DNA from 4 places in the Bradyrhizobium sp. UFLA05-108 genome. Region 4 is predicted to be linked to each of the others. Evidence: riboswitches for the same ligand, from Rfam matches in the RefSeq annotation. Region 4 holds a riboswitch; each other region holds the start of a gene.
The links. Region 4 has a riboswitch for cobalamin ahead of metE (5-methyltetrahydropteroyltriglutamate--homocysteine S-methyltransferase). Riboswitches for the same ligand answer to the same signal wherever they lie in the genome.

Region 1: it holds a riboswitch for cobalamin, as region 4 does, so the genes downstream of both, metE (5-methyltetrahydropteroyltriglutamate--homocysteine S-methyltransferase) here and metE (5-methyltetrahydropteroyltriglutamate--homocysteine S-methyltransferase) in region 4, are expected to answer to the same signal.
Region 2: it holds a riboswitch for cobalamin, as region 4 does, so the genes downstream of both, SO140_RS22445 (ribonucleoside-diphosphate reductase subunit alpha) here and metE (5-methyltetrahydropteroyltriglutamate--homocysteine S-methyltransferase) in region 4, are expected to answer to the same signal.
Region 3: it holds a riboswitch for cobalamin, as region 4 does, so the genes downstream of both, SO140_RS01955 (TonB-dependent receptor domain-containing protein) here and metE (5-methyltetrahydropteroyltriglutamate--homocysteine S-methyltransferase) in region 4, are expected to answer to the same signal.

Annotation. Positions count from the first base shown of each region.
Region 1 covers NZ_JBANAZ010000045.1:5,668-13,674, forward strand. Annotated here, with positions in the region: gene SO140_RS28605 (TauD/TfdA dioxygenase family protein) at 1-919, opposite strand, end outside; cobalamin riboswitch at 1,515-1,739, shown strand; gene metE (5-methyltetrahydropteroyltriglutamate--homocysteine S-methyltransferase) at 1,846-4,170, shown strand; partial or broken gene SO140_RS28615 (transposase) at 4,193-4,336, opposite strand; gene SO140_RS28620 (hypothetical protein) at 4,458-4,754, opposite strand; gene SO140_RS28625 (avidin/streptavidin family protein) at 5,097-5,645, shown strand; gene SO140_RS28630 (MFS transporter) at 6,298-7,665, opposite strand; gene SO140_RS28635 (beta-keto acid cleavage family enzyme) at 7,732-8,007, opposite strand, start outside.
Region 2 covers NZ_JBANAZ010000030.1:86,078-94,084, forward strand. Annotated here, with positions in the region: gene SO140_RS22430 (Gfo/Idh/MocA family protein) at 1,006-2,076, opposite strand; gene SO140_RS22435 (hypothetical protein) at 3,434-4,015, opposite strand; gene SO140_RS22440 (glycosyltransferase) at 4,562-5,008, shown strand; cobalamin riboswitch at 5,073-5,289, shown strand; gene SO140_RS22445 (ribonucleoside-diphosphate reductase subunit alpha) at 5,412-8,007, shown strand, end outside.
Region 3 covers NZ_JBANAZ010000002.1:145,854-153,860, forward strand. Annotated here, with positions in the region: gene SO140_RS01935 (energy-coupling factor ABC transporter permease) at 27-704, shown strand; gene cobF (precorrin-6A synthase (deacetylating)) at 751-1,500, shown strand; gene cobT (nicotinate-nucleotide--dimethylbenzimidazole phosphoribosyltransferase) at 1,536-2,594, shown strand; gene SO140_RS01950 (histidine phosphatase family protein) at 2,601-3,173, opposite strand; cobalamin riboswitch at 3,249-3,448, shown strand; gene SO140_RS01955 (TonB-dependent receptor domain-containing protein) at 3,566-5,932, shown strand; gene SO140_RS01960 (PepSY domain-containing protein) at 5,945-7,393, shown strand; gene SO140_RS01965 (alpha/beta hydrolase) at 7,400-8,007, opposite strand, start outside.
Region 4 covers NZ_JBANAZ010000062.1:7,910-15,916, reverse strand. Annotated here, with positions in the region: gene SO140_RS34130 (MmgE/PrpD family protein) at 1-649, shown strand, start outside; gene prpC (bifunctional 2-methylcitrate synthase/citrate synthase) at 689-1,870, shown strand; gene prpB (methylisocitrate lyase) at 1,882-2,805, shown strand; cobalamin riboswitch at 2,839-3,063, shown strand; gene metE (5-methyltetrahydropteroyltriglutamate--homocysteine S-methyltransferase) at 3,168-5,498, shown strand; gene SO140_RS34110 (hypothetical protein) at 5,542-5,745, shown strand; gene SO140_RS34105 (Rieske 2Fe-2S domain-containing protein) at 5,660-6,265, shown strand; gene SO140_RS34100 (alpha/beta hydrolase) at 6,359-7,084, opposite strand.

The sequences.
Region 1 (8,007 bases), on a different contig from region 4:
CAACCTTCGGTTCCTTGGCTGCCTTGATGCGTGTTACGCTGCTCTGACCATCGATGCTGACGGGTACTTCACCGGCGACGGTGGCGCGACGAACGAGGCGATGCTGGTCGCCGTAATCGTTCACCGCGTAATGCTGCGTAGCCCGATTGTCCCAGATCGCTATATCGCCTTCCCTCCAGCTCCAGCGGACGGTATTTTCGAGAGCCGTGATATGAGACTGAAAGACATCAAACAGCTTCTGGCCGTCGTATTTTGGGATACCAACGAAATTTTGCACCAGAGCGCCGAGCACCAGCGCGCGTTCGCCGGTCTCGGGGTGCACGCGCACCACAGGATGCTCAGTCTGATAGATCGTCCTAGTGAAGACTTCGTCCAAGTGCTTTTTGTCGAGCTCGCTGACACGGTCCAGTATTGCGTAGTCAAAGGAGTTGCTGTGAACGGCCCAAAGCTTGTCTGCAAGCCGCTGCAACGGCGGTGCTAGGTCGAGGTAGGCCGCAACGGTGTTTGACCAGGCTGTGTCGCCACCGAAGGGTGGTATTACAACGCCTCGTAGCACCGCAATTTTGGGGTAGGCATCGACGAAGGTTCCATCGGTGTGCCACAAGTCGGCCCGGCTACCGGCGCGGGCAGAGTCAAGCTCGATGGTCGACGTCGTTCCCTTTATGGCACCGAGCGTTGGATGAGGTGCCAGACTTCCAAAACGAAGGGCAAAGCGCTCCTGCTCAGCATCGTCGAGATGACCCTGGTCGCGAAAGAAGATAACCTTGTGCTCCACCAGGAGCTCATTGATCGCGGCGATCGTCTGGTCCGGCAAGTCTCCCGACAGCTTGACGTTTCGGATCTCTGCGCCGATGCGCGCTGCGCGTTTGACGATGTCGGCACGAGGAATGATGCTATCCGACGATCCGGCTGCATCCATGGTGACACTCTCCAATTTGCAGGTTGTTCGCCAGACCAAGCTATTCAACTGCGACAGGAGTCGACGAACGCTAAATTGCGGACCGCAAAGCGCAAATCCGCCATAATGCGTGGCAACAGCGACGAGCTCTTGTGCTCTTCAGGCGACCTCGTAAAATTGACCGGGTCTGTCAATCCGATCAATTGCTAGCATTGGTAGTTGACCGGCCCAAAATGTCCGCACTTCGCTGGGACGTTGATGCAGATGTTGCAGTTCAGCGCCGACGAACAAGAAAACCGTCCGCCTTGGAATCGACAACGACGCTCCTCAAGGTCTCGTTGGCCGAGATCTATTTTGCTTCCTTCGTACTGTTCGATCGATGGCGATCTTGACGGCGGCGGAGGTCGACGCCATGAAGGTATAAGACGCACTTTACGACGCACTCGCACGTGTTAGGCGCGAGCTCGTCGAGCAGATCCTGCCGCGTGAAGCTTTGCGCGACGATTGCTCCGGACAGATGCGAAGGGCTCGATGCTTTCTTCGTTAAGACAGACCTGCCCGGCCAGAAGCCGCAGCAAAGGTAATCCGCAGAGGTTGACGTTACCCCTCTGGTGCAGATAATCGAAGTTGTCGAGGTTCTCCAGATCTCTCTTGATCTGGAGCTAAGAGGGAAGCCGGTGCGTCCTCGATCCGTTCAGGATTGAATCAATGCCGGCGCTGCCCCCGCAACTGTAAGCGGCGAGCCCGCATCCATACGTGTCACTGAAGCAGGCGCTTCGGGAAGGCCGGATGCAGGCGATGACTCGCGAGCCAGGAGACCTGCCCCGACAACATAATCGACCACGGGCGGGGTGTCCGGTGGTACGCCAAGCAGCAGGGCGCTTTCGCGGCCCTCCTGCCTGCGTCTCCGCCATAGCCTTTGCTCCAACCACAATGGGGTTAAAGCTATGTCTCTTCCCTCACTTCCTGTCGCAACCCTCGGCATGCCACGTATCGGGCCACGCCGCGAACTCAAACTGGCGCTCGAAGGCTACTGGGAGGGCAAGATCAACGACCGGCAGCTTCTTGAAGCTGCGGCCGGTCTTCGTGTCGCTAACTGGGCACGGCAGAATTCGCTTGGCGTCACCGTCATCCCATCGAATGATTTCTCACTCTATGACCAGGTTCTCGACACGAGCGTCATGGTTGGCGCGATTCCTAAAGCGTACGGCTGGGAGGACGGTCCGGTCTCGCTGACAACCTATTTCGCCATGGCACGGGGCTCGCAAGACCAGGAGCACGACGGTCAAGCCCATCATGGCCATGGCGCCGCTGCGCAGGAAATGACCAAGTGGTTCGATACCAATTACCACTACATGGTGCCCGAATTCCATAAAGGTCAGACCTTCAGGCTTTCCTCCCGTAAGCCGATCGAGGAATATGAGGAGGCGAAAGCCCTTGGCTATCAAACACGGCCTGTCCTGATCGGACCAGTCACCTTCCTTAAGCTCGGCAAGAGCGCCGACTTGGCGTTTGATCCGATTTCGCTGCTCGATAGCCTCGTTCCGGTCTATGTCGAGGTCCTCCAAGAACTGGCGAAACGTGGAGCCGAGTGGGTCCAGCTTGACGAGCCCTGCTTGGTGCTCGATCTGGACGAGACCACACGAAGCGCGCTGCAGCGTGTCTATCGGCGTTTCGCCAAGGAGGTGCCCGGCATCAAGATCATGCTTGCCACTTATTTCGGTGCAATTGGCGACAATCTGGCGACAGCTCTGGGGCTGCCAGTCGCCGGATTGCACGTCGATCTGGTGCGCGCTCCTCAACAATTGAGCCAGATTGAACCCGGCGCCCGCGCGGACCTCGTGATTTCACTCGGCATCATCGATGGCCGCAACGTGTGGCGCTCCGACCTGTCGGCACTCGTGGAGCGGTTCAGGCCCGTCATTGCAACGTTCGGCAAGGATCGCGTGCAGCTGGCGCCGTCCTGCTCACTCCTTCATGTCCCAATCGACCTTGAGCTGGAGACCGATCTCGATTCTGATGTAAAGAGCTGGCTTGCCTTCTCGGTTCAGAAGATCGGCGAGCTCGCGACCTTGGCAAAAGCGCTCGCGGTCGACGGAAAGGTCGTTGCCGCCGCGTTTGCCGAATCGGACTTTGCGGCGACGGCCCGCCGAGCTTCGCCAAAGATCCATGACACGGCCGTTGCCCAGCGTACGGCGGCGATTGATGCGGTTATGCGCCGCCGCAATAGCGCTTTTGAGAGCCGCGCCGAGCTTCAGCGCAAGCGTTTCGGCCTGCCGCTTTTCCCAACGACCACGATCGGGTCGTTCCCGCAGACGGCAGAAGTCCGCACTGCTCGCGCCGCGCGTGCCAAGGGAAAGTTAACAGACGCGCAATATGAACAATTCCTGAAGGATGAAACGGCTCGCGCCGTCCGATGGCAGGAAGACATCGGGCTCGACGTGCTCGTACACGGCGAGTTCGAGCGCAACGATATGGTCCAGTATTTCGCTGAGCAGCTCTCCGGGTTCCTATTTACTAAGCACGGCTGGGTGCAATCTTATGGCTCCCGTTACGTTCGCCCTCCGATCTTATTCGGCGATGTCTCCCGGCCGAAGGCGATGACCGTCGAATGGTGGAGCTACGCGCAATCGCTGACCAGGAAGCCTGTGAAGGCCATGCTTACGGGGCCGGTGACGATCCTGAATTGGTCGTTCGTCCGTGACGACATTCCGCGCAGCGAGGCCTGCCGTCAGATCGCGCTCGCGATCCGGGACGAGGTCGCCGACCTCGAAAAGGCGGGCGCGACCATGATCCAAATCGACGAGGCAGCGCTACGCGAAGGTTTGCCGCTCCGTCGATCCGACTGGAAGGCCTATCTCGACTGGGCCGTGGAGAGCTTCCGCATCTGCTCCTCTGGTGTTGCCGACGCAACGCAGATCCATACCCATATGTGCTATTCGGAGTTCAATGCCATCATTGATGGAATCGCCGCGATGGACGCTGATGTCATCTCGATCGAAACCTCCCGTTCTAAGATGGAACTGCTCGATGCATTCACCGCCTTCAAATACCCGAACGACATCGGCCCCGGCGTCTATGACATCCACTCGCCGCGCGTGCCCGAAGCCACTGAGATGAAGGATCTCATCGCGCTGGCCCGCCAACGGCTGTCGGACTCACAGCTCTGGATCAATCCGGATTGCGGTCTGAAGACTCGTCAATGGGAGGAAGTCCGTCCGGCGCTCATCAACATGGTTGCAGCGGCCCGCGAACTACGCGAGGCGGGCTGACGACAGCGTGACCTTGCGCCTGCAACAGCTCCTGCAGCAGCTTCTCCGGCGGGATTGGCGGCCGTCCAATCGACGAATAGAGCGCGACACACTCGCGCTCAAGGCTCGAACGCGTCTCCTTGACCATCCTCCGGGTTACTCGCAGCGGATGATCACGTCGCCCTCGCCTAGCTCTTACTGGCTCGACGGATAAGGCTGAATACTTCCATGGACATCGACGAAGGCGGGCCTTTTCTTGCTAGGCGGCGCTTAATGGAGGTTAGCGGCCGCTCCGCTAGCACAAACAATTATAGATCAGATTGTATATTCACTAAAACGTCGCCGGCCACGATTTCGGGGTCTCCAAGCTCAAGGTCATGCAGGCTCGCTTGAACAAACTCCAACACCTTCTGATTGGCCGCAATGGCGCTTTCGCGATCCTCGAAGATCATAACAGCGACACAGATACCTTCGCCTGCATCCAACACGTAGTAAGATCTGAAACCATGCGCTTCCCTTAGGATCTGACCGATACCGCTTTTGGCGCGGCGAGCAGCATCCGCAACCGAACGAACTTTGAGGTACTTGCGAATGACCATGTACATCGAAGCGCCTCGACTTTCAGTTCCACCTCACCCATCAAAGCCCATCGAGCCGCGCTTGGACGAGCTCCCACTCCCGCTGTGGCCACAACGCCCGCCCAAAGGGCCTGCGCTAGGGATTGTTAGTGGGCGACTGAGAGTGAGCCGACCCGCCTCGTTGCCGTACATGATGGCCCAGAGCTGCGGACAGCTCAACCAAAGCCGGCCGGTTACGTGTCAGCCGCTCGCAACTGAAGAACCCCATCATTCTGCCTCACAGAGCTAAAATTCCAGACGTTGATCACAACTCAACCTGTTAGCGCTATCACAATCCACTACCCGTTTAAATTGCCTACGTAAAGTTTTATGATTGAGCCGCTCCGCTACTGGAGCGATATGGAGTCGGAAATGTCTCAAGCAAAGTGGAAATTGACGAACTGGATGGCCGCGGCCTGCCTAGGCCTGTTCCTGGCGGCGCCTGCATCGGCGCAGCCGATCTGGACCTGGACCAACCAATACGGCTCGACTCTGGCGGTTGACAATTATAATGCCAACACAGGTGCGATTTCCGGCACTTACACCAACAATGCGAGCAATAGCTGCGATGAAGGTGCCCCTCAGGCGATGACGGGCTGGCTTGCGCGGTCTAATAGTGGCACGGCGATCAGCTTTTCGGTGAATTTTGCGGGCTGCGGGTCGACAACCGTATGGACGGGACAGCTGAACACTGCATCGGGATTTCAGGGGCTCTGGCTACTTTCACTCGCCGAACCGGTGATCTGGAATGGCATCAGCGCAGGCGCGGACACTTTCACCTTCGCAAGCGGCGACAAATCGAAATTGCTGTCCGCCGTCGGAGAGACGGCCAAGAGCGGTTCAGGCGAGAAGCTCTCGAATACAAAGAATCGCAAATGACCTGATCTGCCACGTGGCGAAGGAAGGAATGCCAAAACCCTGATCTTTCCCGCCCTCCTCTGCGCCGACGTTCGCTCTGGCTCAACCACGCATTTGGTATGGATCTCGAGATCGAAGTCTTGCCGAGCCTGAATGCCTGAACTGTTCAGGCTCGGCTTTATTCATTGGAGATACGCGCCGACTGAGCGTATCGTAGATCCAATGTGCGAACTAGTCTGCGAGAAATGGATCATTGGTTGCAGCTCAAACCGCCACCAATTAGCAAGACGCAGGAGCTGGCCGCATTCTGAATTTCCGTCCCAATCTAAAGTTTCCAGATTGCAATACGTTCGCTTGCATCGGGAGCGGGCATCGAGATCGCCTTCAAATTCGCGTGTCGCCAGGATCGAGTTGCGTCAGAGGACGTCGGTCCAAAAGCCGGTCAAGCCAAGACGGTCATAGCAAGAGCGTTCCACCAAATAGAATGAATTCATGTGCCTAGCGGTTCGTTGCCGGCACGCCATTCCTTGCCACCGATATGTCCTCGATCAGTTTACCACTCCGATCAACGTAGGCGATCCAGGATTCGCGTGCGATCTCATTCAGCGGGTCCTTCACCGCAGACACCGCATTTCGGTACACTTTAACGGGAAAGTCCTCTATAGGCGCTCGGTCAGCGAGCAACGTCAGTATGGTACAGGACCACCAGTCTAAGGCTGCCGGCGATGCCCGTTGCAACAATTAGCACGATTGCCATTGCGACCAAGCCAATGTCAAAGGATCCCGTCCTATCCTTAAGGAAGCCGACCATGTATGGGCCAACGAAGGCTCCAAAAGCACCAATGGAATTGATGAATGCGATGCCTCCGGCGGCAGCGGCGCCAGTAAGGAAACTCTGCGGGATCGTGTAGAGGATTGTTCGTGCCGAGATCGTTCCGATCAGAGCGAGCGTCATGCATATGAGCGCCGGCACGAGCGAGGTGAGTACGACCGAAAAGACGAGTCCGGTGGCGCCAAGCATCAATGCGGCGATCAGATTATAGATTTTTTGCCCCTTACGATCGACAAGGCGCGCCCAGAACAACATGCCTATTGTCACAAATAAATAGGGCACTGCCGAGAGCCAACCGACCTGCATATTGCTCAAGTTGCGGCTCTTTAGGATCAGAGGGAGCCACATACCGATCCCATAAGTGCCGATCGTGAAAGCGAAGGTAATGCCCGTCAACATCAGCACGCGGACGTCCTTCATCGCCGCCAACAGATCCTTTTTGACCTTGCTGTACTTCTCCCTTGCGAGTTCATCCAGCAGCGCGTCCCGCTCTCGGGGCGTCAGCCACGAGGCCCTGTCAGGCGTGTCGGCTAGCAGAACGAGACATAGGACTCCGAGCAGACAGGCCGGAAGACCTTCGATCAGGAACATCCACTGCCAGCCGGCCAATCCCCACACTCCATCCATTCCCAATAGCGAAGCCGATAGTGGATTGCCGATCAACGAAGACAGCGGTGTTGCTGCCATGAACCAGGCGAGGACGCCTGTCCGCGATCGCTCTGGAAACCAGATGGAAATGTACCAGATGACACCGGGGAAAAAGCCTGATTCGAACAGGATCCCGTAGAAGCTGTATGGTCCTACGGCGAATGCCGTCGCCGCGGCTGCAAGACCCCAGGTTATCATGATGCGGGCGAGCCAACGGCGCGCACCGAAGCGGTACATCATCATGTTGCTGGGAACTTCCAGCAGGCAGTAACTAAAGAAGAGCGTCCCGGCACCCCAGCCGAACTGGGCGGCACTTAAGCCGATGGCTTCGTTCATCTGCAGCGCAGCGATGCCGACGCTGGTCCGGTCGAGGTCGTTGACGAAATAACCCAGGCCCAAAAGTGGCACGAGCCGCCGCGTGTTCTTGCTGACAGCGCTCGCGACCAAACCAGACCTTGCCTCGTCATGACACTGGGGGGCAGCGGCGTCCAACAATTCGTTCTGCTCCTGCAATTGGTCACTGACCAGACGCCGATTCTTGCTTAGGTGCTTGAGCTGCACGGCGAAATCAGCCCAAAACTTTGGGAATCACTGCCGCAATCGAGAGCATCGGATCGGCTATCCGCGCTATTTGCGTGGCGCGAGCCCAAGCATTGCCCGAGCTTCCACTGCGGTGGCGGGCTCGTACCCAAGTTCTCGGATAATCCTAACCGTCTTCTCGACCAGCCGCACGTTCGTGGCAAGTATGCCTTGTTCGAGATAAAGGTTGTCCTCCAGGCCGACACGAACGTGGCCGCCTGCGAGCACCGCATGAGTTGTTGCGAGCACTTGTGCTCGACCGACGCCGCTAACGCAAAACATAGCTCCTTTGGGAAGATTCCCGATGAGCATATTGAGGATCTG
Region 2 (8,007 bases), on a different contig from region 4:
TCCGTTGCCACGGGCGCGGTGAATTGACGCGCATGGCAGTCGTTCGCCTGAAGAGGGCATCGTGCGATTGGGTGCAACAATCTCCTTCAAACGGTCGCCGCGATAATCGCGGGAAACGAAGTCGTTTCGCGAGCACGGCCGCTTGTCCGTGTCCCGTTTCTGACGAACGCACAACGCCTGTCGTGTTCGAGACAGCAATCGTGGTCTGTCGCGCGTCTTTGATCAAAGTGGGATCGGGAGCCTCAGTCGCCGTCTGAAGGGAAATATCTTGCCTGCGCATTATAGCAACGACTGACTGGCAGCGTTTCAAACAACGTTTGCACTTCCTCTCTTCGCGCGTTCCGCGGCTGGCTTGGTGTCCACAGCAAACAGTCCACACTCGCGGTATCCCGCGACAGATTGAGATTAAGTGCTTGTGAGTACCGGCCTACAACGAGCCACGAAAATATCATTGCAGCGCCCGACACACTTCGTGCAGTAAAAACGTCCGCAGGCCGGATAAGGGAGCTCGGTCTCTCACCACTACGCTGGGCGCAACAAAATAGTTCGCACGTTTCAGTGTATGAGTGGCTTTCACCTCGCGTGAGCGGGGTGAATACAGCAGAACGACAAATGCTGCGCGCTTGGGCGATATCCGACGGTTAATTAAGACAGTGCGAAACGCTATAGCAGCGCGGCTCCATGCTGCGCTGCGAGTGCGGGGACGTGGCGACGGCGTGGCCCGGATCGAACACCTGATTCATCGGCACGGCATCCGCGCTCTTATGGCACGCTGCGCTCATCATGGCCTGCTGATCGCAGAAGCTCACGATCGCAACTCTGACGGCCGCCGCGGTGAACCGAATCCAACTGTCGATATCACGTACATTCCGACTGCGAGGAGGTTGGGTGTAGCTTGGCCGTGATCATGGACCTCTTCAGCCGGAAGATCGTCGGTTGCGCGAGGCTGGTTCACAAGCTGGTCGAACTCGTGTCGCCCGCGTAGAGAAGCAGGCAGAAGTCTCCTCAGAGAGCCAGTCGTCGATCGGTCGAAGGGGTAAATCGCACCATGTCTGGCGTTGGATGCCGGGCACGCGGAGGGGATGAGATGGTTTGCGGCTGTCCGGTCAGGGCGGCCTTTTCGATTGCGATTAGTGCGCGCAAGTCTGCCAATCCCTCATCGCCATCAGCCTCGGGCGGCGTTCCAGCCTCGATGCAAGCTGAAAAGTACTCCACCTGCGCACCAAAATGGTCGATTTGCGGGAAGTGGGTTTCGCCGACCTCGCCGCCACGGCGCAGGCGCAATCTTGTTGCCGTCTCGAACCTAAAGCCTGGGTCGAGTTCGAGATCGCCCGTTGTTCCGACGACCCGATAATTGTCGACGACGGCCGCCCCGAAGCTGGCGACGAATTGCGCCAAACCGCCGGAGGGAAAACGCAGCATAGCTGCGACGGACGCTTCCACCTCGCGAAAACGCGGATCATCAGTCGGTCGGTGCGCCATCGCCATGGCCTCGATCGGCTCTTCTGCAAAGATGTGACGAGCGGCATTGACGCAATAAACACCGACGTCTTGCAGTGGTCCACCCCAACTCGCGGCCTTTAGTCTGTGGTTCCCTGCCGCCGTCTGGAAACTGAAAACCGATTGAAAGAAAAGTGGTCGGCCGATCGCGCCGTTGCGGATATGTTGGAGGATCGCGACGGTTCCAGGTTCATTATGAAGCCTGTACGCGGTCATCAGAAACGCACCAGAGTCGCGCGCAGCGGCGATCATGGCAGAAGCATCTTCTTCGCTGGTAGCTAGCGGCTTCTCCACCAGGACGTGCTTGCCGGCGCGAGCGGCGCGAATAGCGTAGTCCGCATGCAAGTGGTTGGGTAGAGCGATGTACACAGCGTCGACGTCAGTGCTCTTCAAAAGGGCATCGTATTCGCCATAGTCGACGATCTGGCCAATAGCATAAAAATCCGCCAACTTGGCGGCCTTGTCCCGATCGCCGGTCACGATCGCGGCAACCCTTGAGTTTGCGGACTGTCCGACACCTGGCAGAAAGGCTTGTTGCGAGATCGAGCCCGCGCCGACAACTGCATAGTTGATCATCGTTTCCTTTCACATGGCTCGCATCGAATTGCGTGCGAGACCGATAGAATTCCGTTCGGCGTCTTCACCCTCTATCTGTCAGTCATACGGCGACGTGGTCCAATTAGGAGATACCACGCCATTTCCGGCGCGAGGCTCGGCGAGTTTCTCTGCGACGGCCGAGGCGACAAAGGTGTCATACGTTCGCCCGACCGGAAGGGCCGGCTTTTGCTGCGCTGATCCATTCAGCCATCTGCCTGCGGTAAACGTCCTCAATCTCGGCAGCACCCATTGTCTGAATACAAATGATCACCGAGGCTGTCTCTGTTGAAGAGCCGAAGCGATGCGGCAGCCAGCGACTACCGCGCCCTGCCGACCGATCAATTCGACATGAACGTGATGCCGCACTGGCGTTTATGTAAACCTCCGCCGATCTCGTTCTTGTCGGTATACATCGAGTCGCGAGGGGTTCACCGTTGGGCATGCCCTCCACGTGCGCAGAAACCATCTTCGATTTCAAAAGCCAACCGCTGATGTTGATCGCGTGGACCCACGAATTCGTGACGGCCGCCCGACCGATAGACCACTTCGGCCACCCGCGTTTCGGAGCGCCGAAGGGCGAATGCTCCATAGGGAGCCTCCTGCGCGCGAGCTGCATCGGCGTCCAAAACCCCCGCAAGGTAAACACCGGGATTTATCTGCGGGAGTATCGTAGTATGTTTGGCCCGCATTACCTCCGTCCTGAGAGTTCCTATTTTGACGCTCATTTCAGCTCCCCTCCGAACGTCCCACCAGATGACTGATCCGGTGGATTAACTGTTAGACCTGCGGCCAGATCGAGTCGGGCCTGCCAATTGCGCCTGACTTTGCGGATGCATTGTCGCGGCTGGCTCTCTGTTGCGGCAATGATTCAAGTCGCAAGAACATCAGAACCAAAGGTTGGCAGGGACCGACGTCCACGTTCCAGCAATTGCCGTGCCACCAAAGACCTCGTGCAAACCTTGTTTGAAGGAGGCGACGCATACTGAGCCGACGTCAGGCTTTAGGCGCAAATCTCGCGAGCCCAGCACCCACCTGCCTCAGTGGGGCAATGCATGACACTGGGCCCAAAGACTCCTTGGATGTCCTGCACTTTGCGGCAACTGCGGTCGTAACTGCCGACCAACCCAAATGCGCTCCAGCGCCAGCACTTATAAAGTGTCTGATGTTCAGCCGCGTTCAAGCCGAGGAACTAGAGTAATGATGTGGCCTTGCGCATTGTTCGGGGTTGCCTCCCGTCGTCCGGCGTCCAATCGCGCCGTGTAAGGCCAACCGCGGATGTACAGATTTGTCGGCTGGAACAGCCTCGGCAGGACGCCCATTCTGTTCAATGCGCCGATCAGCGCGTCGGGGGCCGGTTGCTTGCCATGGTCCCAGCTCCCACCGACGACACGTCCGAAATCCCACATTGACCACAGACCACTGATCTCGAGCGCGATTTCGAATCCTCAGTAGTTGAGAACGTCGAGACTTCCATCTCCGGCCAAGTCTTTTCTGGATCGTGCTCCTGTTCGGGGAGGACCACAACGCCTATCTCGCCGGGAAGGCCCAGAAGACGTTCACCTAAACTTCTAACCTTACTTGTGTCAAACAGAACGACCTCGTAGGAGCTCTCATATTCCGTTTTCACTCCGTCCAAGCCATGCTTCTGCGCCATCGCAGCCCATGCGCCCAGTTCGTCAGGTTCAACTTGATCATACCACTCGTCCATGACCGCCAATTTGAGTGGCTCTCGCGCCTCGACAATGGAGTACCGCCCAGAACTACCTGCATAGCCGTGTGCAGCGTTCACATCATTCTCTAAAGCCATCCAAATAGCTTTGCCCGAATGCCCGCTTTGCCCCGCGCCGCCCCACACTCCATCCCTATTAGCATGGTTGAACTTGGTCCCCGCAGGAAGTTCCTCTATCTTGCTGCTCACCCAACCAGGATTCCTGGGTGGCACGCTTGGGTGCCTATCGTCAGGGCAACTCGGTGGCGGCTGCTGATGTTGCATGTCGAACTCTTTACACGTGCGCTTGAGTTTATCCATTGATGGCTAACGTGTTGCTGTCGCTTGGATCAATGTTAGCGCGGTCAGTTGGCCGGATCGCAGAGTATTGCACGCAATCATCGAAGCAGGCGCAGGTTTCATGGCTAAAGCAACAATGATGAGACGGCCCTTTTTCTGTTGAAGCCCCGTCTGGTTTGATTTGGGATGTCTAGGCGGCCCGCGGCGAACGGCCAAAGATGGGCCATCGGCTACAAACGCAAGAAAACTATTCGTGCGTGTGCAACTGAAATCGAATTTCAAAAACTGAATCTCGACCTGATCCACAGGCTATAAGGGGGCGACCTCAAAAGCCTGGGACAATCTCGAGCCGATTGCCGAGATCCGAACGCCCCACCCCACTTGGTGCCAGGTACGATTTTGCGATCCTCCGCAAGAGCACTGGCGTAGGACAGAGATGAAGCTGCTTGGAAGTCCATGGTGCGCGTACGCCTCATGCCCTTTGCAGAAAAGGACGATTGGGGAAGTCCGTCCGTCCATGGATTGGATCATACGATGTGCTGGTGCTGCCTTCGCGGCTCGATGGTCGACCAGGTCGTGCTAGAGCTGCTCGCGCTCGGGGTGCCAGTTATTGCTTCCGCCGCTGGTGGACTGCCGGAGCTCATACAGGATGGCGTAAACGGCTTTCTTTGCCAGCCGCGACAGATTTGCGAATTTGCCAATAGAATTGAAAAGCTTGCGCTCGATCGGAATTTGCTCAAAGGGATGAAGCAAGCTGCGAGAGCCGGCGCCGAGAGAAGCCTCGACGCGCTTAAAAAGCTTTGTCGCTATGAGCAAGGATTGAGAGCATTAGCCGGCTGTGCGAATCGACTATGGTGGCGACGATCAGAAGCATTCTTGAGCTCGTCAATACTCGATAACTGATTGGGGATGGCCGTCCGCGTGCGCCCCCCGTGAAATCAATCATTGACAGCTTGCCTCGAATATCTCCATATATGGGTGTCACGGTCCTACTGCGTCGCAAGATGTAGTGGCTAAGAGGGAAGCCGGTGAACTGCGCCTTTGGTGCGGAATTCCGGCGCTGCCCCCGCAACTGTCAGCAGCGAGCTGCTTCCGGACAACGTCACTGGTGCGCCCGCGCCGGGAAGACAGGAAGCAAGCAACGACCTGCGAGCCAGGAGACCTGCCGTGACGATCTGAACGTCCACGGGCGGGGTGTCCGGCGGTCGCTTGCACGCACCGTCCGGCAACACGTCTGCCGGCGTTCCGGCAGCGTCCTTCCTTATCGCCCCGTCCAAACACAACGCGCGCATCACGGGGCCCTTTGATGTCACTGAACCTGCACGACGCGGACACCGCTTCCGCACCCATCATCCAGTTGCGTCCACAGTCACTTGCGGCTGCTTCCAGCGAGCCGGCCATGCAGATCATCCGCCGCAACGGGAAGGTCTCGCCGTTCGATTCCGCCAAGATCGCGGTCGCAATGACCAAGGCTTTCCTCGCGGTAGAGGGCAGCACTGCGGTTGCTTCGCGCCGCGTTCACGAGAGCGTCGAGCAATTGACGGCCGAAGTCATAGCAGCCCTGATGCGCCGCGCAGGTGAGGGGCGCACCTTTCATATCGAGGATGTGCAGGATCAGGTCGAACTCGCCTTGATGCGCAGCGAGCACCACAAGGTCGCCCGGGCCTATGTGCTGTACCGCGAGGAACGGTCCCGCCAGCGCGCCGAGGAAGCGGCCGCGCAGCCGGCGCCCATCGCCGCACCGATCCTTCACGTGACGCTGCCGGACGGCTCGCGCGTCGGTCTGGACACGCGCCGGCTCGAACTGATCATCAATGAGGCCTGCGACGGTCTCGACGGCGTCTCCGCAGCCCCCGTGCTGGCCGAGACCACCCGCAATCTCTACGACGGCATCAGCCAGGACGAGCTGGCGCTGGCCTCGATCATGGCCGCGCGCACGCTGGTCGAGCAGGAGCCGAGTTATGCCTATGTCAGCGCACGCCTGCTGCTCGACAAGCTCCGCGGCGAGGTGCTGTCGCATGTCCACGGCGTTACGACGTTGGCCTCGCAGGGCGATATGGCGACGCACTATGCCGAATACTTTCCGGCCTATGTGAAGGTCGGCATCGCAGCCGAACTGCTCGATCCCGAACTCGCCCGCTTCGATCTCGGCCGCATCGCCGCGGCGCTGAAGCCTGAGCGAGACCTGAACTTCCAGTTCCTCGGCCTTCAGACGCTGTACGACCGCTATTTCCTGCATCAGCAAGGCAAGCGGATCGAGCTGCCGCAGGCCTTCTTCATGCGCGTAGCGATGGGCCTGGCAATTCGAGAGCTCGACCGCGAAGCCAAGGCGATCGAGTTCTACGATCTCTTGTCGTCGTTCGACTTCATGGCCTCGACGCCGACGCTGTTCAATTCCGGCACGCTGCGCCCGCAGCTGTCGTCCTGCTTCCTCACCACCGTATCGGACGACCTCGATGGCATCTTCAAGTCGATCAAGGACAATGCGCTGCTGGCAAAGTACTCCGGCGGCCTCGGCAACGATTGGACGCCGGTGCGCGGCCTCGGAGCCCACATCAAGGGCACCAATGGCGAAAGCCAGGGCATCATCCCGTTCCTGAAGGTGGCCAACGACACCGCGATCGCCGTCAACCAGGGCGGCAAGCGCAAGGGCGCGGTCTGCGCCTATCTAGAGACCTGGCACGTCGACATCGAGGAATTCCTCGATCTGCGCAAGAACACTGGCGATGACCGCCGCCGCACCCACGACATGAACACCGCCAACTGGGTGCCGGACCTGTTCATGCAGCGCGTTGACGCCGACGACGAGTGGACGCTGTTCTCGCCGGACGAGACGCCCGATTTGCACGAACTGTATGGGACGTCCTTCAAGGCGGCCTATGAGGCCTATGAAGCCAAGGCGAAGGCCGGTGGCATGCGTGTGTTCAAGACCGTGCGTGCGACCGACCTCTGGCGCCGCATGCTGACCATGCTGTTCGAGACCGGCCATCCCTGGATAACCTTCAAGGACCCCTGCAACCTGCGCTCGCCGCAGCGCCACATGGGTGTGATCCATTCCTCGAACCTCTGCACCGAGATCACGCTGAACACCTCTGCCGACGAGGTCGCGGTCTGCAATCTCGGCTCCGTCAACATGCTCGCCCATGTCGGAGCTAACGGTATCGACCAGGCCAAGCTGAAGCGGACGGTGACGACGGCGGTACGAATGCTCGACAACGTCATCGACATCAATTTCTACACCATCGCGGAAGCGCGCCGCTCCAACATACGCCACCGGCCGGTCGGGCTCGGCCTGATGGGGTACCAGGAGGCACTTCAGGTCCAGCGTATCCCGATCGCGTCCGAAGCGGCGGTCGCTTTCGCCGACATCAGCATGGAAGCGATCTCCTTCCACGCCATCCAGGCATCCTCCGATCTCGCCACCGAGCGCGGCCGCTATCCGAGCTTCGAGGGCTCGCTATGGTCGAAGGGCATTTTGCCGCTCGACTCTATCCAGTTCGTTGCCGACTCGCGCGGCGGGCTCGATGTCGATCGCTCCTCGACGCTTGACTGGGATCGCCTCCGCAAGAAGATAGTGGCAGGCGGCATGCGCAATTCGAACGTCATGGCGATCGCGCCGACAGCGACGATCTCCAACATCTGCGGCGTGTCGCAGTCGATCGAGCCGAATTACCAGAACCTGTTCGTCAAGTCGAACATGTCCGGCGACTTCACGGTCGTGAACGAGTTCCTGGTCCGCGACCTCAAGGCGAGGGGGCTTTGGGACGAGGTGATGGTGTCCGACCTCAAATATTTCGACGGTAGCGTCGGCCAGATCGATCGCGTCCCGGAGGATCTGAAGGCGCTCTACGCGACGGCCTTCGAGATCGATAGCGCCTGGCTGATCGAGGCTGCCGCACGGC
Region 3 (8,007 bases), on a different contig from region 4:
GTGTGACGGCAGGAAGGACTTGAACCATGCATATCGAACCAGGAATCGTGACGGGCGCCAAGCTCGTGTTGAGTTACGCAACCGGCATCGCCACTGGCGGCGTTGCGCTGAAGCTTACGGCGGAGACCGTGCGCGAGCAGGGCGTCAGCTCGTTTGCGGTACGGACGGCTGCGACCACCGCGCTGGTCTTCACCTTCTTCGAGATCCTGCCGCACTTCCCGGTCGGGGTTTCCGAGGTGCACTTCATCCTCGGCTCGACCCTGTTCCTGCTGTTCGGCGCGGCGCCGGCGGCCCTTGGTCTCGCGCTTGGTCTCTTGCTGCAAGGCTTGTTCTTCGTGCCGACCGACCTGCCGCAATACGGCATGAACGTCACCACGCTGCTGGTGCCGCTGTTCGCGATCCAGGCGCTCGCGACCCGCATCATCCCCCGCGACACGGCCTATGTCGACCTGCAGTATCGTCAGGCGCTGGCGCTCTCGACGGCGTATCAGTCGGGCATCATCGCCTGGGTTGCGTTCTGGGCGATCTATGGCGCGGGCTTTGGCGCTGCGAACCTCGCCAACATCGCGACCTTCGCCGCGTCCTATGCGCTGGTCATCGTGATCGAGCCGCTGGCCGATCTCGCCGTGCTGGCGCTGGCAAAATCGCTGCGTGGCGTCACCGCGCCCGGCCTCGTCACCCCGCGCCTGCACAACGCGGCGTAGAGATGAGCTGAGGGGCGGCCGTTCATGGTCGCCCTTCACACTCGTGATGGTCACGCTCTCCCTGATAGGTATCGGTTGCGGCGATCCCGAGCAGCTCACGCTTGCCGCGATCCGTGCCATCAATGCGGCAGATCTCGTGCTGATTCCGCGCAAGGGGACGCAGAAGTCCGATCTCGCCGACCTGCGGCGGACGATTTGCGCCGATGTGCTCACCAACAAAGAGACGCGTATCGCGGAGTTCGACTTGCCGGTGCGTGACGCCGGCGAAGCTGACTACCGCAAGGGCGTCGACGACTGGCATGGTGCGGTTGCTGCGACCTGGTCGCAGGCGATCGCGGGACATCTCGCACATGATGGCCGCGTTGCGTTGCTGATCTGGGGCGACCCGTCGCTCTATGACTCGTCCCTGAGGATCGCGCGACGGCTTGATCCTTTGCCCGCGATCGAAGTCATCCCCGGCATCACGTCGATCCAGGCGCTGTGCGCGGCGCATGCGCTGCCGCTGAACGATATCGGCGCGCCTTTCCTGGTCACGACAGGGCGGCGACTGCGCGAAGGCGGCTGGCCTGACGGAGCCGACACCGTGGTGGTGATGCTCGATGGCGGCACGGCGTTTCAGTCGCTCGATCCGCAAGGCCTGCAGATCTGGTGGGGCGCCTATCTCGGCATGCCCGATCAGGTCGTCATGTCGGGTGCGTTGGCCGAGATCGGTCCGCGCATCGTCGCCGCACGGCAGGAGGCGCGCGAACGGCACGGCTGGATCATGGACAGCTACATTCTCAAACGCAGCGTGTGACGCGACCGCAGTCGCGTGAACGGAGGCAGGACGACATGCTCCCCAATTGGGTTTACGAGAAATGCCCGGGTATCTCGACCTCGCACCGCGAGGCGGCGATGGCGCGGCAGGCGCAACTGACCAAGCCGACCGGTGCGCTCGGTCGGCTCGAGCAGGTCGCGATCGACCTTGCGGGCCTGCAGGAGACGGAGCAGCCGCGCGCCGCGCGCGTGCCGATCATCGTCTTTGCCGGCGATCACGGCATCGTCGCCCAGGGCGTCTCCGCCTATCCGCAGGAAGTCACGATCGCGATGATGTCGAATTTCGCCGCCGGCGGCGCTGCGATTTCGGTGCTGGCGCGTGAATTGGGCTCAAGTCTCGAGGTCGTCGATGCCGGCTCGCTGGCACAGTCGGTGGTCGCGGGGATTGTCGCGGACAAGCCGCGCTGCGGCACGCGCGATTTCAGCGTGGAAGCTGCGCTGGAGCCGGCGGAGCTGGTGTTTGCGTTCGAATGCGGACAGCGCGCTGTGACGCGTGCGGCGGCGAAGCAGCCTGATCTCCTCATCCTCGGTGAGATGGGCATCGGCAATACCACGGCGTCGGCGGCGATCGCGGCGAGCCTGCTCGGGGTGAGCGCCGACGAGATCGCCGGTAGCGGCACCGGTGTCGATGCCGCAGGGCGTGCACGCAAGGCGCGCGTGATCGACGCTGCGCTTGCACGGCATGGCCTGACGAAGACGGGCGCGTCTGCGGAGGAGGTCCTGCGCGCAGTCGGCGGCCTCGAAATCGCGGCGATCTGCGGCGCAATCATCGCGGCTGCACAGCGGCGTGTTCCAACCCTGATCGACGGCTTCATCGTGTCGGTTGCTGCGCTGGCGGCCGCGCGCCTCAATCCGTCATGTCAACCGTTCCTGCTGCCGTCGCACCAGTCGGCGGAACTGGGTCATCGCCTGGTGCTTCGCGCGCTCAACGTTCAGCCGCTGGTCAGCCTCGATCTCAGGCTCGGGGAGGGATCGGGCGCCGCGATCGCGCTGCCGCTGGTGCGGCTCGCCTGCGCCCTGCACAATGGCATGGCGACGTTCGCGCAGGCCAATGTTCCGGATCGTCCCTCCTGATAGCACTCAAACGATCGTCTGATTGACCGAGACGACGCGCCAGCCGTTCGCGAGCCGGTCGATGTGGGTGAGCGAGAGTGGCTCGATCGCAAAGCGCAGCGCCGCCTCCGGGGCGAGGTCGAGCGCGATGCACAGCACAGCGCGGATGGTGCCGGAATGGACGACGAGGACCGCCGGTCCTCTTTCGATGCGGTGAAGGCCTTCACGGGTTCTGGCGATCTGATCTTCAAAACTTTCGCCGCCCGGCGGCCTCGCGTGCGCTGGATTGGCCCAGAACTGCGCGTAGGGCTCGCCGCCCGAGGCGGCGAGATCGTCGTGACGTCGTCCGGTCCATTCGCCAAAATCCTGCTCGCTGAACCCGGGCACGAGGATCGGATCGAGCCCGAGCGCGTGTGCCGTGTCGACGGTCCGTCGTGCCGGGCTCGCGTAGCTCGCGGCCCCCTGCGGCAGGCACCGTCGCAACGCGTCCAAACGCGTCCGGTCGCTGAGGTCGGCCTGCGCATCCATGGCGTGGATCGTCCCCGCGACGCCATCGACGACCGCATGTCTCACCAACCAGAGGAAGGTGTTCCCCTCCATTCAGCATCTCCACAGACGTTTGCACCGCTGCGACAAGAATGCCGCGGCCAGCACATTGACTCTCTGTCGCTCCTAATCATAGATGCTCGCGACGGTTTCCCCATCCGGGGATGAAAAGGGAATGCGGTGCGGGGATTTTCCCCAATGCCGTAGCTGCCCCCGCAACTGTAAGCGGAGAATCCTTCGTCACAAGCCACTGGGCTCTCGGTCCCGGGAAGGCGGCGAAGAGGTCACGACCCGCGAGCCAGGAGACCTGCCGTCAGCCGTGGTCACACGCGAAGATGTCGGTCGGGGAGTACAGACATTTGGCTTAGCTGGAGGCGAGAACTGCGCCGAAGGTTGAGACTTGGTTCGCTGTGACGTGCCACTGACGTCATACCGAGGTCCGAACCATGTCTTCCGCCCGCACCGGCTACCCGCGCAAATTCCTGCGCGCGTCCAGCATTCTCACGCCGTTCATCTTCGTCGATATTTCCGCAGCCGTTGCGCAGCAAGTCCGCGAGCAATTGCCGCCGGTCGAGGTCCGCCAGGCCGACCAAAGCCGCAAGCCGGCCAAGCCGGGCGGACGCAATGAGCGAAGCGCCCGGCGCGCGGCGCCGAACAGAACGGCGACCGCCGTGACCTCGCAAAAGCCGGCCGTTCACGCGACGCAGACACCACTCAACACGAATGCAGTGGCTGAAAGCGCTTCGCGTCTCGGCCTCACTGCGCGTGAGGTGCCCGCGACCGTCGAGGTGATCTCGGCCGAGACGATCCGAGAGCAGGGCTACCGGACCGTTTCGGACGTCGCCCAGGGCACGGTCGGCGTGACCGCCGGCGACAATCCGGCGGAGCCTTCGGCCTTCTCGATGCGCGGCTTCACCAACAGTCAGATCAATACTCTCTACAACGGCATCAAGATCGGCCCGCAGAACATGACCTCGCGCATCATGGACACGGCCAATCTGGAAGCGGTGGAGGTTCTGAAGGGGCCGGCCTCGCTGATGTCAGGCGAGGGCGCCAGCGGCGGCGCGGTCAATTTCGTGACCAAGCAGCCGCACACCGGGCCGGTCCAGAACGAGGCATTCTTTTCGTACGACTCGCTGAACTCGTACCGCAGCTATTACGGCTCCGGTGGCAGCACCAATGTGCAGGGTCTCGATTATCGGTTCGACGTCAGCCGGTCCTCGCTCAATGGCTTTGCCGACGACACCAGCACCAAGACGCTCGATGTATCGAGCCAGCTCAACTATCGCGTCTCGGACAATCTCAAGCTCTGGGGCGCGATCGAATACAGGGAGGATCGCTCAAAGGCCTATTGGGGCGTTCCGCTGGTGCCGATCGCCTACAGCGGGTCGCACGCCACAGCCGGCATCGTCTCCGGCAGCTACGTCTCGAACTACAACGGGTCGAATCTCGGCCCCGTCACGATCGACGACCGCACCTTCAACACCAACTACAATGTGCTCGACAATCGCAACGCGGCGCAGGAGGTGTGGCTGCGTGGCGGCTTCGAGCTCAAGCTCGCGCAGGGCCTCACCTTGAAGAGCCAGACCTATGGCTATGGTGCCGAGCGTACGTGGTTCAACAACGAGGTCGAGGCGTTCAACGCCAATTCAAACCTGGTCGATCGCGAGCGCTTCTATGTGGCGCACAGCCAGCGGCTGGTCGGCAACGTCACCGACCTGACCTGGGATGCGAATATCGCAGGTTTTGACAATCGCCTGGTGACGACCTTCGCCGCGAGCGATCTCGATTTCGTCCGGCCGGGCGCGGCGAATTTCCCGCATGATCTCGTCACGCTGGTCGATCCCGCGCGTGGTTACTATGGCCCGCTCACGACGCAGCAGCAGACGGCGCGCATCGACAACGAAGCATTGTCGTTCGAGGACCGGCTGAAGATCACCCGAAGCTTCGCGCTGATCGGCGGCCTGCGCGTCGAGCATATCGGGCTCGACCGCAATTCGACCAACGTCGGCGGTCTTGAGAAGGCGGGCTTCCCGTTCTCGAAGGACTGGGCGCCGGTGACCGGCCGCATCGGCTACACCTGGGAAGCGGTGCCCGGCCTGACCTTCTATAGCCAGTATGCGACCGGCGCCGACGTCTCGGCCAACAACATCTTCCTGCTCGCACCAACGCAGCCGCTCGACCTGACGACCTCGCGCACCTACGAGACCGGCGTCAAGCATCTGTTCTGGGACAATCGGGCAGAATGGTCGTTCTCGGCCTACGACATCCTGCGCAAGAACGTCTATGCAGCCGCCGGCGGCATGCAGCTCAACATTGCCGGGCGACAGGAGTCCAAGGGCGTGGAGCTCGCCGGTGCCGTGCGCGTGACGGACGCCATGCGGCTGTGGGGCAATATCGCCTATGTCGATGCACGCTATGCCGACTACAATTTTGCCGGTGGCTCGTTCTCCGGCAATACGCCGCCAAACGTGCCGCGCATCGTCGCCAATGCCGGCGCATCCTATCGCTTCTTCACACCTTTCCTCACACCTTGGCCGGTGGAGCTCGGCGTCGTCGGACGTCACGTCGGCGATCGCTACAACACCGATGCGAACACCGTGACGCTGAACGCCTACACGATCGCAGACGTCTACGCATTCGTCGACATCCCGAAATCGGTCTTCGCCGCCGTCGAGCAGACGCGTCTGACGTTCCGCGTGCGCAATATCACCGACAAGCGCTATGCGGTCTGGGGCGATCCGTTCTACCCCGATCAGGTTCTGCTGGGCGCGCCGCGCACCTATGAGATCTCCGCCGCGTTCAAGTGGTAAGGTGATGATCGCATGATGGGCGCGACGATCCTGCTGCACCGCTGGCTTGGAATTGCGTTCTGCCTGCTGTTTGCGATGTGGTTCGCAAGCGGAATCGTGATGCACTTCGTTCCGTTTCCTTCATTGAGTGAAGCGGAACGCGTCGAAAGTCTCGCACCACTGGGAAACGTGGCTGCGGGGATTGGGCCGTCGGACGCCGTCGCGGCGAGCGGACTGTCCGACGCTGCGCGCGTGCGGCTGATCCGGCGGAGCGACGGTCCAGTCTACGTCGTCATGGGGCCTTCGCGGTCGCATGCAATCCGCGCAACGGACGGCGCCGACGCCGCCGTGACATCGCCGGACGTTGCACTTGCCATCGCGACCGATCATGCGCCACGGCGCGGGCTTGATGTTGCCCGCGCGTCGGTCGTCGCGCTTGCCGAGTACGATCAATGGAGCGTGCCAAACGGCTTCGATCGGCATCGGCCGCTGTTCCGCGTGGCACTCGCCGACGCTGATGGGACGGAGCTTTACGTATCGTCGGTCACGGGCGAGATCGTCCTGGATACGATGCGGCGCGAGCGCGGATGGAATTTCATCGGCAGCGTCGTGCACTGGATCTATCCGACTGTGCTGAGGCGCAACTGGTCGCTGTGGGACGGGGTCGTCTGGAGCCTCTCGCTGTTCGCATTGATCGCAGCCGTGCTTGGCGCTGCGCTGGGCATCGCGCGGTTCAGGCTTGAAAAAGGGCGAATGCGCTCACCCTATCGCGGCTGGCATGCCCTGCATCACGTCATCGGGCTCTTGGCGACGATCTTCGTGCTGACTTGGATCTTCAGTGGCTGGCTGTCCATGGACCACGGGCGCTTGTTCTCACGCGGGCAGTTGACGCAAGCCGAAGCGAATATCGCCTCTGCGGTGCCCGACTGGTCCGCGCTTGCGACGGTGAACTGGCCGCCCATCTCACCATCGACCCGCGAGGTCGAGTGGTTCGCCTTCAACGGCAGCTTCTACCGGCGCGACCGCGTCGGTCTCGACAGGCAGATCCTGGTCAGGGCAGGGGATTCGAAACCGGACGAGCAACAGCCATTCCTGAATCCTCGCGATATCTCAGGAGTGACCGAGCGTCTTTGGGACGGTTGTGGCGTTCCAGCACCGGTCAGTGCGACCGATGAGTATCCTGCATCGTCTTTGCTGCCGGGTGGACCCGTCTACCGCACGCGATGCGGCGACGTCTGGTTCGACATCGACGGTTCGAACGGCGTAGTGCTGCAAAAGCTGGATTCGTCGCGACGGGTCTATCGTTGGCTCTACAGCGCCCTGCACACGCTGGATTTTCCCATTCTGCTGGCGCATGCGCACGTGCGTAGCGTTCTGATCGTCGGCTTGTGTGCCCTCGGCTTCGTGTTCTCGCTCACCGGCATTGTCATCGGCTGGCGCCGATTGCGTTACACAATCGGCGCCGGGATCTTGCGGCCGTGACAGACCTCACGCGTTCGCGGCTTCGTTGCGGCGTGAGCCGTCGGACAATCCTTCCTCGGCCAGCCACTCGCGCGCCAGATTGACGTCGAGCTGGGAGAGTTGGTGGCCGACCGGCAACACGCGGCTCTCCACGCGCGCGCCAGATGCAGCGAGAGTCCTGGCAAGGCCTCCGACATTGCCGGGAGGGACGATCGGATCGTGCTGGCCGGAAAGCAGCAGCACCGACTTGCCGACAAGATCGGCCTGGGGCGGCCTTGCCAGCGGCGCCATCGCGCGCAGCAGCACGGCACCGCGCAGGGTTTGCGGTCGAAGCAGCAGGATGGCCGCCGCGATGTTGGCGCCGTTGGAATAGCCAAGCGCCACCGGCGCCGCGATGCCGTACTCGTTGCGTGTGGCATCGACGAAGTCGGCAAGGTCATGCGCGCGGCGCACCACGTCGGCCTCGTCGAACACGCCCTCGGCAAGCCGCCGGAAGAAGCGCGGCGCGCCGCCTTCCAGCACCTGTCCGCGCGCCGAGAGCAGCGCACGGTCAGGGGCGGCCATGCGGCCGAGCGGGATCAGGTCGTTCTCGTCGCCGCCCGTGCCGTGCAGGAGCAGCAGCGGCGCAAGATCGC
Region 4 (8,007 bases):
TCAGAGCCAGACCCTGATCGATCTGGCGCGCCGGATGGGCCCGAAGATCGGTGATCCCACCAAGATCGAAAGCATCGTGATCCACACCAGCCATCACACTCATTACGTGATCGGCACCGGCGCCAACGATCCGCAGAAGATGGACCCGAAGACCAGCCGCGAGACGCTCGACCATTCCATCTTGTACATCTTCGCGGTCGCGCTCGAAGACGGCGGCTGGCATCACCAGAAGTCCTACGCCCCGGAGCGAGCGGCGCGTCCCGAGACCGTCGCACTGTGGCACAAGATCTCGACGGTTGAAGATCCCGCCTGGACACAGCGCTATCACAGCCACGATCCCAAGCAGAAGGCGTTCGGCGGCCGCGTCGTCGTCACGCTCAAGGGCGGCTCCATCGTCAGCGACGAGCTTGCTGTGGCGGATGCGCACCCGCTCGGCGCGCGCCCGTTCGCGCGGCCGCAATATGTCGCAAAATTCCGCAGCCTCGCCGACGGCGTCATCGCACCGGCCGAGCAGGATCGCTTGCTCGGCCTGGTCGAGGGCCTGCCCGAGCTGAAGGCCAGCGATCTCATCGGGCTCACCTTCACCGTCGAATCATCGCAGCTCGGCGCTAAGGGATCGACCGGCATCTTCGATTGGTCGGGCCGCTAAGGCTAACTCAGCGCTTTCGTAAATCAAGGGATTGGCATCATGACGAACGAAGTGTCTTCAAAGCCGGCGCCCAAGAAGTCGGTTGCGCTGTCCGGCATCGTTGCCGGCAACACCGCGCTCTGCACCGTCGGCCGCACCGGCAACGATCTGCACTATCGCGGCTATGACATCCTCGATGTCGCAGAGACCTGCGAATTCGAGGAGATCGCCCATCTGCTCGTGCACGGCAGCCTGCCGACGCCGGCTGAGCTTGCCGCCTACAAGGCCAAGCTGAAGGGCCTGCGCGGCTTGCCGAACGTCGTGAAGGCTGCCCTGGAGGCCCTCCCCGCCGCGGCGCATCCGATGGACGTCATGCGCAGCGGCGTTTCAACGCTCGGCTGCGTGCTGCCGGAAGCACACGACCACAACCATCCTGGCGCCCGCGACATCGCCGATCGCCTGATGGCTTCGCTCGGCTCGATGCTGCTGTACTGGCATCATTTTTCCCAGAACGGCCGACGCATCAACGTCGAGACCGACGACGACACTATCGGCGGACACTTCCTTCATCTCCTCCACAGCCGTAAGCAGTCGGACTCGCATGTCCGCGCCATGCACACCTCGCTCAACCTCTACGCCGAGCACGAGTTCAACGCCTCGACCTTCACGGCTCGCTCGATCGCCGGCACGGGCGCCGACATGTACTCGGCGATCACAGGCGCGATCGGCGCGTTGCGCGGGCCGAAGCACGGCGGCGCCAACGAAGTCGCCTTCGAGGTGCAGAAGCGTTATGGTGACGTCGATGAGGCCGACGCCGACATCCGCCGCCGGATCGCCGCCAAGGAAGTCGTGATCGGGTTTGGCCACCCCGTCTATACGATCGCCGACCCCCGCAACAAGGTGATCAAGGAAGTCGCGCGCCGCCTGTCGCGCGAGGCCGGCTCGATGAAGATGTTCGAGATCGCCGACCGGATCGAAGCCGTGATGGCGGAGACTAAAAAAATGTTCGCCAATCTCGACTGGTTCAGCGCGGTGTCCTATCACATGATGGACGTGCCGACCGCGATGTTCACGCCGCTGTTCGTGATCGCCCGCACGTCGGGATGGGCTGCCCACATCATCGAGCAGCGTATCGACAACAAGATCATCCGTCCGTCAGCCAATTACGTCGGTCCGGAGAATCTGACTTTCGTGCCGCTCGAACAGCGCAGCGGATTGCGCTCGTCGGTCCGCGCCGCCTGAGGAACTGCCAGATGCCCTATCTCGTTGCCGCCGATCTGCCGCAAGAGCCTGCCGGGCTCCGCTTCCGCGCGTTCCTGAAGCAGCCGGGCATTCTGAAGCTTCCTGGCGCGCATAACGGCATGGCGGCGCTCCAGGCCAAAGCGGCCGGCTTCGAGGCGCTGTATCTCTCGGGTGCCGCGATGACAGCATCGATGGGCCTGCCCGATCTCGGGATCATCACCGTTGATGAAGTTGCCTTCTTCATCCGCCAGATCGTCCGCGCGTCGGGCCTGCCCCTTCTCGTCGATGCGGACACCGGCTACGGCGAGGCACTCAACGTCATGCATGCCACGCGCGTGTTCGAGGATGCCGGCGCAGCTGCGCTTCATCTCGAAGACCAGAGCTTGCCGAAGAAATGCGGTCATTTGAACGACAAGAAAATTGCCGATGCACATGATATGGCAGCCAAAGTGGCAGCCGCGTCAAAAGCTCGTCGCAATCTCGTGATCATCGCCAGGACCGATGCGGCCTCAAGCGAAGGCCTCGATGGCGCCGTTGCCCGTGCCAAACTCTATATGGAGGCGGGTGCCGACGCGATCTTCCCCGAAGCGCTTAACACTGCCGAGATGTTCCGCGCCTTTGCCGAGCGTATGCCTGGCGTACCCCTGCTCGCCAATATGACCGAATTCGGAAAGACCCCGTTCTTCACAGCCGCCGAGTTCGAGGCGATGGGCTACGCGATGGTGATCTGGCCGGTGTCTTCGTTGCGCGTGGCGAACAAAGCGCAGGCAGAACTTTATGCTGCGATTTCGCGCGATGGTGGCACGCATAAGCTCGTCGACCGCATGCAGACGCGTGCGGAGCTCTACGCCACGATTGGACTGCACGACTACGAGGCACTGGATTCATCGATCGTAAGAACGGTCGTTCCGGCCGGTATGCCACAGCGCAAGTGAACGGCGAGAGGTTGACGGCACCCCATCGATGCAGATAATCGAAAACGTCGAGGTTCTCCGGGTCCCGCTTGATCTGGAGCTAAGAGGGAAGCCGGTGCGCTCCCGGTCCGTTCGGACTGAAGCAATGCCGGCGCTGCCCCCGCAACTGTAAGCGGCGAGCTCGCATCCAATCGTGTCACTGAAGCGAAAGCTTCGGGAAGGCCCGGGTGCAGGCGACGACCCGCGAGCCAGGAGACCTGCCCCGACAACATAATCGTCCACGGGCGGGGTGTCCCGGTGGTACGCCAAGCAGCTGCCGCATCCGCGGCTGCCTGCCAGCGTCCGCCATGGCCTTTTGCCCCCACCAAAATGGGGTTAAAGCTATGACTTCTCTTTCACTACCAGTCGCAACGCTCGGCACGCCCCGTATTGGGCCACGCCGCGAACTCAAGCTCGCACTCGAAGGTTTGTGGGCCGGCAAGATCAGCGAGCAGCAACTTCTCGAAACCGCAGCCGGGCTCCGTGCTGCCAACTGGGCACGCCAGAAATCGCTCGGCGCAACCATCATCCCGTCGAACGATTTCTCGCTTTACGACCAGGTGCTCGATACCAGCGTCATGGTTGGCGCCATCCCCGATGCCTACGGCTGGAAGGGCGGCCTGGTCTCGCTCAAGACCTATTTCGCGATGGCACGCGGATCACAGGGCGACGCACACGACGCGAGTTGCGGTCACGCCCATCATGGACATGGTGCAACAGCGCAGGAAATGACCAAGTGGTTCGACACCAACTACCACTACATGGTTCCGGAATTTCACAAGGGCCAGACCTTCAAGCTCTCCTCGCGCAAGGTGATCCAGGAGTACGATGAAGCCAAGGCGCTCGGCTATCAGACCCGTCCGGTGCTGGTCGGTCCCGTCACCTTCCTGAAGCTCGGCAAAAGCCATGACGCGGCGGTCGATCCGATCTCGCTGCTCGATGGCCTGCTGCCCGTCTATGTCGACGTTCTCCAGGAGCTCGCCAAGCGCGGCGCTGAATGGGTCCAGATCGACGAGCCTTGCCTGGTGCTCGATCTCAATGAGATCGAGCGGAACGCACTCCAGCGCGCCTATGCGCGCTTCGCCAAGGACGTGCCCAACGTCAAGATCATGCTCGCCACCTATTTCGGCGCGATCGGCGACAACCTTGCAACCGCTCTGGCGCTCCCGGTAGCCGGGCTGCACGTCGACCTGATCCGCGCGCCGCAGCAGCTGAGCCAGGTCGAATCCGGCGCCCGCGCCGACCTCGTGATCTCGCTCGGTGTCATCGACGGCCGTAACGTCTGGCGCTCCAGCCTGTCGGCGCTGATCGACCGCTACAAGCCGATCATTGCCAGGCTCGGCGCCGGCCGCGTGCAGATCGCGCCGTCCTGTTCGCTGCTGCATACGCCGATCGATCTCGAGCTTGAGACCGGCCTCGATCCCGACGTCAAGAGCTGGCTTGCCTTCTCGGTGCAGAAGATCGCCGAGCTGTCCACGCTAGCGAGGGCCCTCGCAGGCGATGACAGCGTCGCCGATGCCCTCGCCGCTTCGGACAAGGCCGCGAAAGCCCGCCAGATCTCACCCAAGATCCACGACGCGGCGGTCGCCAAACGCATGGCGGCGATCGACGACGCCATGCGCCGTCGTACCAGCGCTTTTGCGAGCCGCGTGGAGATCCAACGCAAGCGCTTTGGCCTTCCGGCCTTCCCGACGACGACGATCGGCTCGTTCCCGCAGACCGCGGACGTGCGCAATGCCCGCGCCGCGCATGCCAAGGGCAAGCTGACCGACGCGCAGTACGAGCAGTTCCTCAAGGAGGAAACCGCCCGCACGGTGCGCTGGCAGGAGGAGATCGGGCTCGACGTGCTCGTCCATGGCGAGTTCGAACGCAACGACATGGTGCAGTATTTTGGCGAGCAGCTCTCCGGCTTCGTCTTCACCCAGTATGGCTGGGTGCAGTCCTACGGCTCCCGCTACGTCCGCCCGCCGATCCTGTTCGGCGATGTCTCGCGGCCAAAACCAATGACGGTCGACTGGTGGCGCTATTCGCAGTCGCTGACGAAGAAGCCGATGAAGGCGATGCTCACCGGGCCGGTGACGATCCTGAACTGGTCATTCGTGCGCGACGATCTTCCGCGGAGCGACACCTGCCGCCAGATCGCGCTCGCGATCCGCGACGAGGTCACCGACCTCGAAAAGGCCGGCGCAACCATGATCCAGATCGACGAAGCCGCGCTTCGCGAGGGCCTGCCGCTGCGTCACTCCGAATGGAAGACCTATCTCGACTGGGCCGTGGAGAGTTTCCGCATCTGCTCGACCGGCGTTGCCGATGCCACGCAGATCCACACCCACATGTGCTATTCGGAGTTCAACGCCATCATCGACGCGATTGCGGCCATGGACGCCGACGTCATCTCGATCGAGACGTCGCGGTCGAAGATGGAACTACTGGATGCTTTCACCAGCTTCAAATATCCGAACGACATCGGCCCGGGCGTCTACGATATCCACTCGCCGCGCGTCCCCGAGACCAGCGAGATGCGGGATCTCATCACGCTGGCCCGGAAGCGACTGTCGGACTCGCAGCTCTGGATCAATCCCGATTGCGGCCTGAAGACCCGCAAATGGGAAGAAGTTCGACCTGCACTCGTCAACATGGTCGCCGCCGCACGCGAATTGCGCAAGGCGTCTTGATGCCGACGTAGCCTTACCTCCCGTTCCTGCACGGAGACTGCCGATGCGCTTCTGGATCAAATGCACCCGTTTTGGCGGCGGCAAGCCCTATCACGTCAATTTCTCGTTAATCGGCGGGATGTGGCGCGATGGCGACAAGACGATGCTGGAGTTCGTCGGCAGTGGGGAGCAGCGGATCGAGGTTCGGGAGACTCCCGAAGAGATCCTCGCCATCCACCTCGGTACATCGGAGGTGTCCGCTTCGTGAATCCGGTAACGAACCCTGCCGGCATCGGCGCAAGTCCGGTGTCTGCCGACCTTCGGAAGATCGGCTCGCACCCGATCACTGGTACCCCCTGGCGTGGTCGCATGAGGTGAATCGCGGATCTGCCTTTGCTTCCTCGTTTGCGGGCGAGCCCATCGTCATTGTTCGCGCCGACAATGGCGATCTGTTTGCGCTGGAAGATCGCTGCGCCCACCGGTGGGTTCCGCTGTCGAAGGGCGTTGTCAGGAATGGCCACCTGCACTGCTGCTATCACGGCAGGAGCTACGACTCCTCGGGTCGCTGCGGGTCGCTGCGTCGACGTTCCCTATCTCGGCAAGGGCTTCCCAACGGCGTGCGCGCCTATCCGTGCTGCGAGCTGGATGGCGTCGTGCTGGTATGGCCGGGCCACCTGCCGCCAAGCCGCTGCCCACGACGCTTAGCGCCGCCGCGGATCGCGCCTACAAGACGCGACGGTTCGGACGGGTCGTCAATTGCCATTACACTTTCATGCACGAGAACCTGATGGACATGAACCATCCTGCACCGACGAACCACCGGAAAGGTCGGCCCTCGCTATCTCGGAGCGATCCGGTCAGGGTCTCGCGACGCAGCAAGTTTAATCCCGCCCCGCCTCCATGATCGCGCGCGCCAGCCGGGCCGGATCGGAGAAGCACAATTCGTGGCTGCCCGGCACCTGAACCAGTCGGAATAGCCCGAGCTTCTCCGACAACCGCGGATGCCAGGGATAGCCGTGCGGCAGCGCGGTATCCTCGGTGCAGTTGATGTAGGACTTCGCCAGCTGCATCTCGGCCGGGTTGGTCTTCAGCACGATCTTGTCGCTGAACGTCTTGAGGGGATGCGGATTGAGGATGTCGTAGGCACGCTGCGCCAGCTCCAGGTCAGCATCGTTGATGAACGCCTCGCGCCAGATCGGGAATGGCAGCACCACCGAGCCGTCGCCGCGCTCGGCGGCGATCGCCTCGAACAGGCCGAGATAGTGTGGCGGCACCAGGTCGTTGAGCGACTCGCCGTTGTTGGGGACGAAGGCATTCCAATAGATCAGCCGGCGGATCCGCTCCGGCACGAGGTCAGCGACCCCCGTGATGACCATGCCGCCATAGGAGTGGCCGAGCAGGATCACATCCTTCAGATTGTTCTCGACGAGATAATCGGCGATGGACTGGATCGCCTCCTTGAGTCCCGTGGTCTTGGCATCGCCCACCCGGTTGCCCTTGATCGTGGGCGTATGAACGGTGTGACCGGCGGCACGAATGGGGGCGGCGACGGGCTCGAGCTCGGCTCCGGTGTGCCAGGCACCGTGGACGAGGACGTAGGTCGACATATTGTAGCTCCTGCGCAAGGACGAGTTAGATCGGCGCGGCAGTCAGCGGATTCGGAAAAAGGTATTTGTCGCAAAAATATCAGGTATCCGCTTCTCGTTTACTTCGATCGTATGACGACTCATCTGTTCTCCCACAAAACTTTTGCCGTCGCGGGTCTCCCCTGGTCCGGAGCAATCAAAGGGACAAAAACGAAATCGCTACCGACCGAATGACGGCAAGCGCGCCCCGCAGAAGCCGCCAGCCTGCTACGGGAATCTGGTCAAGTCAAGGATACGCTGACCATGCGTACACGAGCGAAGACGCAACGGGCGCAAAAAATGCGTTTCGCAAAGATAAATAATGAGACGATACGCCGGAAAGGTACTTTGTATGTGCCATTCAATTTTCTTGGTACGGTGGATGACCCGATGGAGTTTGTTTACACGAGTCTGCCAAGCGCCATTTGATCTCGCCCTGTCGCTCTTTTCGACCACCGAGCGGCAACAGTAGCACGTCTCAGATACTACGATCTTTGCCGTATCCAGGTTCCGTTCATTATGTTCGCCTAGACTGCTCTAACGGTTTCCAGACTTTCGCTGTCGATCCGACCTTTCTGGGAATTCGCATATACGCCTGTGGTTCGCTTGAACCACGCAGGTATCATGACGTCTGCCACTTCCTCCATTTCCAAAAGAGCGATTCTGAAGGACATTAGGATGGGAGGCGTTGCTCAGCCGGAGGGAAGGCCGTGGCTGTGCAATTGCCGAGTTCAGTCGCCTCTCCAAACCCTTGGCGGGCGGCAACGTCATCCGGAACAGCGTTGGGGTCGCATCCATGTGGCGCGTGTCAATCGCGGATCAGACGCGATGTCACTCCAAAATGCCGCCAACCGTAGTTTCTTCGATCAGCCCAGCGCTTTGCGCTCGCCAACTCAGTTGCGGAT